2 regions of the Agromyces protaetiae genome follow, and region 2 is predicted to be linked to the other one. Evidence: predicted binding sites of a transcription regulator. Region 2 holds the regulator's gene; the other holds the start of a gene.
What was found. The regulator LexA, encoded in region 2, represses DNA repair genes until DNA is damaged. The targets are predictions, from matches to a motif close to TCGAACANNTGTTCGA.

Region 1 (5,011 bases), 540 kb from region 2:
ACGAGGTGGACGAGGGCCGTGTCGTGCAGGCGTGCGGTCGCACGGAGTTCGGACTCGTGCCGGAGGGCGAGTTCGCGCGTCGTCCGGCTCGCATGATTGAGCCGGGTCTCGCCTCGCGCGTTGGCGCGGCGGGCGAGCCCGTCGAAGGTCCGCACGACGAGGAGGATCGCGAGGGCGAACGTCGCGACGGCGTTGAGCGCCCACGGCGTGCCCGTGATGAGGCATCCGGTCAGGGTCGCGAGTTGCCCGAGCACGTACCCGAGCACCGCCCACAGGATCGCGAGCACCGTCCCGGTGCCCGCGCCGCCGACCAGCAGCAGGGCTGCGAGCGGCAAGGACAGGACGGCGTTGTTCGCGGACGGGAAGACTCCGCTCGCCATGACCACCGCCGTCGCGTACACGACTGCGCCGGTCCCGACGACGAGATAGGCGATCGTCGCCGAAATCGACGGCCGCCAGGCGACGAGCGCGAGCAGCGCGGCCATCGCGGCCATGCACGCCGCGACGATCGCCCCGTCGGGCGCGCCGTTCTGGATCGAGTTCGCGATCCCCGTGGTCGTCGCGACGGCGAGGCACACGAACGCCGCCGCCTGGCCGGCGCGACCGAGGGCGTGGCTGAGCGCGTCGCGCGCGAGATGCTCGGGCAGCCCCAGCGCCATCGACACCTCCACAGTGTTCCCACTGCGAATTATCGCAGAGCGTTCGGTTTCGGCGCGGAACGCGCAGCTCAGAACAGCGCGTCGGGGTTCGGCGGCTCCGCGAACTCGGGCACGGGCACGCGCCCGGGCGCCGCCGCACGCACGCTGCGGCTTCGTGCATCGAACCCCATCGCGCTCGACCGGACCCCGCCCGTCGTCGGATCGACCTCTTCACGGCCGAGCCCGTGCGCCCGCAGGATCGGCCTCATGCGCTCGCCGAGCCAGGCCCGGTACTCCTTCGGCGCGTAGGCGTTGCGGCCGTAGTACATGGAGCGGTAGCGATCGACGAGCTCGGGATGCTCCCGCTCGAGCCACTGCATGAACCACGGCTTGACCGACCCGCGCAGGTGCAGGGCCGTCCACGCGATGCGCGTCGCCCCGGCCGCCTTGGCCTGCCGGACGGCTTCGTCGAGATGGGCACGCGTGTCGGTGAGGTACGGCAGCACGGGCATGAGGAAGACGCTGCAGTCGAACCCCGCTTCGCGCACGGCGGTCACCGTCGCGAGCCTCGCCTTCGTGCTCGGGGTGCCCGGTTCGACGGACTGCTGCAGTTCGGGGTCGTAGATCGCGATCGACATCGCGAGGTCGACGGGCACGCGACGGTTCGCCTCGGCGAGGAGCGGCAGGTCGCGTCGCAGGAGCGTGCCCTTCGTGAGGATGCTGAACGGCGTGCCGCTCGCGGCGAGCGACTCGATGATGCCGGGCATGAGCGCGTAGCGCCCCTCGGCGCGTTGGTAGGGGTCGGTGTTGGTGCCGAGGGCGACGGGCTCATGCCGCCACGACGGCTTCGCGAGCTCTTTGCCGAGCACGTCTGCGACGTTGACCTTGACGATGATCTGCCGATCGAAGTCGTCGCCCGCGTCGAGGTCGAGGTACTCGTGCGTGGGTCTCGCGAAGCAATTGTGGCTCACCACGCCGGCTGCCACGAAGTCACCCGTCGTCGTCGTGATGTCGATCAGCTCCTGTGCGCCGTCGATCGCTTCGATAGCGACGATCCGAAGATCGGCGGTCGTCTTCACGGTCGTGCCGATGAGAGCGAGCTTGCGGGTGATCGCCGGTTGGGTGATCGAGAAGAACGCGTTCCTCATACCGAGCCCGCCGCGGATCCTGACGTTGGCGACACCGTTGTCACGCGCCGGTTCGCGTACGAAATCGATGTCGAAGGCCTCGAGGGAACGTTCGATCTCGCTGAGGATCTGCTCGTCGGAATTGGAGATCCTCAGTACCCCGCGCGAGCAGGACCCCTCTGCATCGAAGACGCCCGCGAGGTATCCGGCTCTCCAACCCGACGGCGGAGCGGTCGGCCACTCGATGATCGACGCGATCCGGTCGAAGTGCGCCTTGCGGCTTGTGCGAATGGCCGTCATCTCGCGCCGCGTCGTGGTCGCAGGCGCGAATCTGAAGGTCGACACATCGACACCGAAGTACTCGAGGTACGTGCGAGTCCGATTCAGGCCTTCGACGTCGGCGAGCGCAAGCCGGAAGTGGTTGACCCGGTACTGCTCGCCAGAACGCCTCGTGTATTCCCTGGTCAGCAGCATCCCGTCGCCGCGGATCATGCCCGCGAGATAGCCCCGCATGTACTGTTCGTCGAGCACCTGATGCGCCCGGGCTGCTCTCGACCCGAAACCGACGAGAGAGTTCGACGTCGTGAGGTACGGCCGCTGCCCGACACCCGACGTCGAACGAGTGACGTACTTCCACCCGCGATCGGTGAGGAAGCGGTGGTCGCCGCTCGCCACGATCGTCGTGCCGTCGGCGAGGGCGATGCGGTGAGCGGGCTTCGTCGTCGACCACTTCGCGAGCACTTTCGAAGCCGCGTATCGCCGGTACCTGCCATGCGGCTCTGTGCCGAGCACCTCATCGCCGACTTCGACCGCCCAGAGCGGTTTCTGCCGCCCGTCGCTCATCGTGATCATCGTGTCGGGATCCAGACAGTATGCGCACGCGTGCGTGCAGCCCCGGTAGGGGTTGATCGTCCACGTGAACGGCATCGACGAGGCCCCCGGCACCCGGTTGAGGGCGGACTTCGCAAGCACCTCGTGGAACGTCACGCCCGTGAAGTCGGGCGTCTGCACCGAGCGCACCAGATTGTTGAGCCGCGCGAGGCCGGGCAGGGTATCGCCCTGCTCGACCCCGAGTTCCTGCCCGCTCCAACGCACCCACACATTCGAACATATGTTCGATGCCGTCTGCAAGCCCGGGCAAGCGCGGCGCGCGGCCGCGAGGCGTCTCGCTCCCGCCCAGACCCGCACCCCGCCCACACCCGCACCCCGCCCAGACCCGCACCCCGCCCAGACGCGCACCCCACCACCACGTAGGTGAGTGGGAACCCGCGTCGGTGCGACTGTTTCCGTTCGCGGCGCAGCGGCACTTCGGCACCGGCGGGCGATGATCCTTCGACTGCACGGGGATTCGGGTGCGGATGCTTCGCGGCGGCGGCACTTCGGCACCGACTGCACGAGCAGAACAGCCCTTCCAGATGCTCGTTCGAGAAGTTCGTTCGGGAGACTCGTCCCAGAGACTCAACGCTCGCTGCGCCGATTCGTCTCGTCGGGAGGCCTCTTAGCCTGCGAGCGCCGGAACTTCCTCGGCGACGCGCCCCGCCTCGAGCCGCAGTTCACCACCCGCCCAGCGCGCCCTGAGCCACCGGTCGTGGCTCGCGATGACGACCGCGCCGGGATAGGTGCCGAGCGCGTCCTCGAGGTCGGTCGCGAGCCCGAGCGAGAGGTGGTTCGTGGGCTCGTCGAGGAGGAACACGTGCGGCGGACGGGCGATCACGAGCGCGAGCGCGAGTCGACGCTGCTGCCCGACCGAAAGGACGCCGACGGGCCGGTCGGCGTCGCGCGGCGCCACGAGCCCGAGCGATGCCAACGGCACCTGCTCGGCGCGCCGCTCGCCGAGCGCCCGTTCGTAGAGGGCGCGCGGCGAGACATCCGGATGCTCGAATCGCACATCCTGCTCGAGGAGGCCGACCCTGAGTCCCTTCCGCCGTTGCACGCTGCCGCGCGTCGGCGCGACGCGCCCCGCGAGCACGCCGAGGAGGGTCGACTTGCCGGCGCCGTTGGCGCCCGTCACGAGCAGTCGCGCCGTCGGCGCCAGCTGCAGCGACCCGATCGCGAGGCGGTCGTCGACCGAGACATCCGTCAGTTGCGCGAGCAGTCCGGATGACTCGTCCAACGCGTGCGATCCCGGCGGGATGCCCGCGAACGCGAGGGGCGCCGGGGGCTTCCGCACCTGCTCGCGCTCGAGGGTCTCGAGCCGCCCCTCGGCGTTGCGGACCCGCCGCGAGATCGCCTGATCGGTGCGGGAGTGCTTGAACTTCGTCACGTACTTGTCGTTGTCGGTCGGGCCGCGCCGATGCGACACGTCGCGAGCGGTCTCGGCGACGGCGAGCCGCAGCCGCCGCAACTCGCCCTGCTCGTCGTCGTACTGCCGCTCCCATCTCGCCCGCTCGTCGGCCTTCGCCGCGAGGTACTCCGTGAACGTGCCGCCGAACACGGTGGCACCGGCCACCGCGTCGCGCGTCGCGACGACCCGCGCGGGGTCGAGGTCGAGCAGGCCCGTCGCGGCCCGGTCCAGGAACGCGCGGTCGTGGCTCGCGAACACCACGGGCCCCCGCCACGCGCGCAGACGCGCCTCGAGGAACGCCGCGGCACCGTCGTCGAGGTGGTTCGTCGGCTCGTCGAGGAGGAGCGCGTCGGGAGCCCTGAGGAGCAGCGCCGCAAGCGCGAACCGGCTCCGCTGGCCGCCCGACACCTCGCCGATCAGGCGGCCGAGACCGATCGACGCGAGTCCGAGCCCGTCGAGGACCTCGTCGCGGCGCGCATCGACCGACCAGACGTCGGCTCGCTCGGCCGCGTCGAGCGCCCGCGCATACCGTTCCGCCGCGGCCGCCGCGTCGGTCGAGGCGGCGAGCCCCTCCGCCGCGGCGTCGAGCTCGCGCTCGATCGCCCGCACCTCGGCGAGCGCGTCCTCGACGATGTCGCCGACGCGATCGGTCGGCGCGAACGGCACCTCCTGGAGCAGGAGGCCGACGCGCGACGGGCGCGTGAGACGACCGGATGCCTCGGGCTGCGCGCCGCCCGCGAGCAGGCGCAGGAGCGTCGACTTGCCGACGCCGTTCTCGCCGATGAGTCCGAGGCGCTCGCCGGGCGAGACGGCGAACGAGAGGTCGGCGAACACACGTCGTTCGCCGTAGGCGACCGACAGTCCGTCGGCACGGAGATGGTCTGAGAGATGGAATTGCACCGGCATGGGCGACCGCCCTTTCGCGATTCCCCGTCGAGCAGGGTCGGATGATTCCCGCCGGG
Region 2 (5,011 bases):
CTGGCTCGCCTTCGCCGACCAGAAGGTCGAGCAGATCGCGACGCTCGCACGCGGGCTCCGCGAGGGGCGTGCCGCCGTCGAAACCGAGCTCGCCGAGGCATCCGCAGCCCTCGCCGACCGGGCCAGTGCGCCGGGCGTGCGCGTGCCCGCCGTGCGCGAGCGCCTCGCGGTGCTCACCGACGCCGACTTCTCCCGCGGTGCGTACGACGAAAGGGTCGAAGCGCAGGCCTCGCTCGGCCTGCCAGAACTGCCGACCACGACGATCGGCTCGTTCCCGCAGACCGGCGACATCCGCCGGGCTCGCGCGCGCCTCGGGAAGGGCGAACTGACCGCGGCCGAGTACACGGCCGCGATGCGCGACGAGATCGGGCGCGTCATCCGCCTGCAGGAAGACCTCGGCCTCGACGTCCTCGTGCACGGCGAGCCCGAACGCAACGACATGGTGCAGTACTTCGCCGAGCTCCTCGACGGCTTCGCCGTCACCGAGCACGGCTGGGTGCAGTCCTACGGCTCGCGCTGCACACGTCCGTCGATCCTCTGGGGGGATGTCTCGCGGCCCGAGCCGATGACCGTCGAGTGGTCGGCGTACGCCCAGTCGCTCACCTCGCAGCACGTCAAGGGCATGCTCACCGGCCCGGTGACGATTCTCGCGTGGTCGTTCGTCCGCGACGACCAGCCGCTCGGCGACACCGCGCGCCAGGTCGCGCTCGCGTTGCGCGACGAGATCGCCGACCTCGAGGCATCCGGCATTCGCATCATCCAGGTCGACGAGCCCGCCCTCCGTGAACTGCTGCCCCTGAAGCTCGCCGAGCAGCCCGCCTACCTCGACTGGTCGGTCGGCTCGTTCCGCCTCGCGACCGGTGGTGCGGCGCCTGCGACGCAGGTGCACACGCACCTCTGCTACTCGGAGTTCGGCGTCGTCATCGACGCGATCCGCGACCTCGACGCCGACGTCACCTCGATCGAGGCCGCCCGAAGCCGCATGGAGGTCGTCGACGACGTGCAGCGGAGCGGCTTCGACCACGGCATCGGCCCGGGCGTCTACGACATCCACTCGCCGCGCGTGCCGAGCGTCGACGAGGTGCGTTCGCTCCTCGAGCGCGCGGTCGGCGCGATTCCGGCGCAAAGACTGTGGGTGAACCCCGACTGCGGGCTCAAGACCCGCGGCTACGAAGAGACCGTCGCCTCGCTCGAGCACATCATCGAGGCGACCAAGGCGGTGCGTGCGGAGATCTCCGTCACTGCCTGACCCGGGCTCGCCTCTCCTCCGCAGGCGACGCGGCGGGGTGCCGCGCCGATCGTGCGTCACCCCGTCGCCCCGGCGAGCCGGTCGTCCTCTTCTCGGGCCCGTCGGCGGTCGTCGTGGGCGACTCGCGGCGCGTTCGCGGCAACCGCACAGCCTCCGCGGCTACCTTCGTCGGCATGCAGCTCGCCGTCACCGAATCCGGCAGCGGTCCCCGGACCGCGATCCTCATCCACGGCATCATGTCGGACTCGCGCGCGTGGCACCGCGTCACCGCCGAACTCGAGACCCACGGCTTCCGCGTGCTCGCGGTCGATCTCGCGGGCCACGGGCGCAGCCCGCGCGCGAAGCGGTACTCGCCCGCAGCCTGGGCGGACGACGTCGTCGAGACGCTCGCACCCCTCCTCGACGGGCCGCCCGACGTCGTCATGGGCCACTCGCTCGGCGGGCTCGTCGCGAGCCTCGTGGGCGACCGGCTCGCGCCGCGCGCCGCGATCTACGTCGACCCCGCGTTCTCGTTCCCGCGGGGCATCCGTGGCGCGGTCTTCAAGGTGGCGTTCGCCATCGCACCCCGCCCGCGCCGCTACGCGCTCGTCAAGATGAACCCCAAGTGGAACCCCGAGGACGTCGAGATCGAACTCGCGACCCTCCGCGACTGGGACAAGCGCACGATCCTCGGCTTCGCCGACTCGCGCCCGCTCATGCCGCCGGCACGTCTCGTCGCGCCGAGTCTCGTCATCCTCGCCGAGAAGAGCCTCCTCATCACCGAGAAGGTCGCGGCGAAGCTCCGCACGCAGGGTATGTCGGTCTCGACCGTCGCGGGCACCGGGCACACCGTCTTCCGCGACGACCACCACGGGTTCATGGCGACCGTCACCGAGTGGCTCGCGGGGCTGCCCGCGCTCCCGGCGGCGGCCGCTCCGGTCGCGGCGGTCGCGCGCGACGCGGCAAGGTAGGCACGCGCGCTCGAACGACGCGCGGTGAGGGGCATCCGGATGTCTCGAGCCGCCCGGATGTCTCGAGCGCGCGCCGCGCGTGGAGGTGCTGGGGTCTCGACCGGCGTCAGACCGCCCGGAGCACCGCGACGATCTTGCCGAGGACCTCGGCCGCGTCGCCGAGGATCGGCTCGAACGCCGAGTTGCGGGGCAGCAGCCACGTGTGGCCGTCTCGCTGGCGGAAGACCTTGACCGTCGCCTCGCCGTCGAGCATGGCCGCGACGATCTCGCCGTTCTCGGCCGTCTTCTGCGCACGCACGACGACCCAGTCGCCGTCGCAGATCGCAGCGTCGATCATCGAATCGCCGACGACCTTGAGCATGAAGAGCTCGCCCTTGCCGACGAGCTGGCGGGGGAGGGGGAAGACCTCGTCGATCTGCTGCTCGGCCGTGATCGGCACGCCCGCGGCGATGCGGCCGACGAGCGGCACCATGGCGGCGTCGCCGACCGGGGCGGACTCGCCAGACGACCCGCTCCGCGATTCGATGCCCGGAAGCTCGATGAGCACCTCGAGTGCGCGGGGCCGGTTGGGGTCGCGGCGGAGATAGCCCGCGAGCTCGAGCTGGTTGAGCTGGTGGGTCACGCTCGACAGGGACGAAAGCCCGACGGCGTCGCCGATCTCGCGCATGCTCGGCGGGTAGCCGCGGCTTGCGACCGAGCGCTGGACGACCTCGAGGATCGCCGTCTGCTTCGCGCTCAGGCTCTTGCGCCGGCGGCTCGGCTCGGCGGGCGGTGTGCGTTGCGTGTCGGTGCTCACGGTTGGCCCCTCGTTGCGGCCGCGTTCTCGGTGCACGGGCCGGATGTCGGTGGTCGATGGTCGACTGTTTTCGGACATTCGAAACTGTATCCGGCGAGTCGGTGCGCGACAAACATCTGTTCGAGCGTGTCGCCGGTTCTCCGGGGATTCTGAGATGGGGTGAGGGTCTTGCGGACTTCGACATTCGAAGATACATTCGGAACAGAGATTCGCCTCCGGTGCTCCCGGCCGAGCGCCGGAGGCGGCTCGACCACCAGTTCAGATGCGGGTCCGCGTGAAGGAGGAACCATGGGCGAGGCGATCGCATTCGACGGATTCGCGGGTTTGGCGCCGCGCACGCTTCCGGTCGTAGCGTCGGTGCCACGCACACGTCTTCGGCTCACTCGGCGTGGCCGAATCGTCTTCACGTCGCTCGCGGCGCTCCCGCTCGTCATCTGGGCGATGGTCGCGGTCCTCGGGTCGGGTGCCGCTGCGGCCGGCTCGGCGACGGCAGGCGTCGGCACGACGGCCTTCGAGGTCGTGACGGTCGGCGCAGGAGATACCCTGTGGGAGCTCGCTGAGCGCATCGCCCCGACTGAAGACCCTCGCGAGACCATCGCGCAGATCGTCCGTCTCAACGGCCTCGACGACGCCGTCGTCCAACCCGGCCAGCAGCTCTCGATCCCGGTCGCACCCTGACGGGTCGGCGGCGTGATCTCCGTCTGACGCCCAGCCTGCCGCCGATACCATTGATCAGGTGACGACTCTCGACGACCTTCCGATCCGTGACGACCTCCGCGGCAAGACGCCCTACGGCGCCCCGCAGAAGTCGGTGCCCGTGGCCCTCAACGTCAACGAGAACACGCATCCCATCCCCGAGAGCGTCGCCCACGACATCGTCGCCCGCGTCGCCGCTGCGATCATCGGCCTGAATCGGTACCCCGATCGCGAGTTCACCGAACTCCGCACGGCGCTCGCCGCGTACCTCGGGCACGACCTCGACCCGTCTCAGATCTGGGCCGCGAACGGCTCCAACGAAGTGCTCCAGCACGTCCTGCAGGCCTACGGCGGCCCCGGCCGCACGGTGCTCGGCTTCGCGCCCACCTACTCGATGTACAGCCTGCTCGCGGCGGGCACCGGCACCGAGTGGATCGCCGCGCCACGCGACGCCGAGTTCGAACTGAGCCCCGAGACGGCCGTCGCCGCGATCGAGGCGCACGACCCCGACCTCGTCTTCCTGTGCGCGCCCAACAACCCGACGGGCACCCCGCTCTCGCTCGACACGATTCGCGCGGTCGTCGGGGCGGCGCGCGGCGTCGTCGTGGTCGACGAGGCGTACTTCGAGTTCGCCGACCCCGGCACGCCGAGCGCGCTCACCCTCCTGCCAGGTCGGCCGCGGCTGCTCGTCTCCCGGACGATGAGCAAGGCGTTCGCGTTCGCGGGCGCCCGCGTCGGCTACCTCGCAGGCGACCCTGCCGCGATCGACGCGCTCCGTCTCGTCCGACTGCCGTACCACCTGTCGGCACTCACGCAGGCGGCGGCACTCGGCGCGCTCGCTCACTCCGACGAGATGCTCGCGACCGTCGACGCGATCCGCGGCCAGCGGGAGCGCATCTTCGACGAGCTCGGCCGCCTCGGGTTCCACCCGTACCGCAGCGGCGCGAACTTCGTCCTTTTCGACGGCGTCGACGACCCGCACGCCGTGTTCGAGGCGCTCCTCGAGCGGGGCATCCTGATCCGCGAGATCGGGCTCGCGGGTGCGCTGCGCGTCACGGCGGGCACCGAGACCGAGACGACGGCGTTCCTCGAAGCGATCGCCGCCTACGCGCCGGCATCCGCCCCGACAATAGGATCGACGCATGACGACCGCACACCGCACCGCCCGCGTTCAGCGCGAGACGAGCGAGTCGAGCATCGACCTGTCGATCGACCTCGACGGCACGGGCACGAGCGACATCGAGACGGGCGTGCCCTTCTACGACCACCTGTTGACGGCGTTCGCGAAGCACTCGCTCACCGACCTCACGGTGCGCGCCA

Region 1: a site for LexA is predicted at 2,869-2,884, ahead of ET445_RS17660 (intein-containing Rv2578c family radical SAM protein). Genes of this name have one in related genera too.

What each region holds. Positions count from the first base shown of each region.
Region 1 covers NZ_CP035491.1:3,591,612-3,596,622, forward strand. The annotation lists gene ET445_RS16655 (sensor histidine kinase) at 1-659, opposite strand, end outside; gene ET445_RS17660 (intein-containing Rv2578c family radical SAM protein) at 728-2,860, opposite strand; gene ET445_RS16670 (ABC-F family ATP-binding cassette domain-containing protein) at 3,264-4,955, opposite strand.
Region 2 covers NZ_CP035491.1:3,050,676-3,055,686, reverse strand. The annotation lists gene metE (5-methyltetrahydropteroyltriglutamate--homocysteine S-methyltransferase) at 1-1,249, shown strand, start outside; gene ET445_RS14225 (alpha/beta fold hydrolase) at 1,423-2,199, shown strand; gene lexA (transcriptional repressor LexA) at 2,306-2,995, opposite strand; gene ET445_RS14215 (LysM peptidoglycan-binding domain-containing protein) at 3,284-3,673, shown strand; partial or broken gene ET445_RS14210 (histidinol-phosphate transaminase) at 3,732-4,811, shown strand; gene hisB (imidazoleglycerol-phosphate dehydratase HisB) at 4,834-5,011, shown strand, end outside.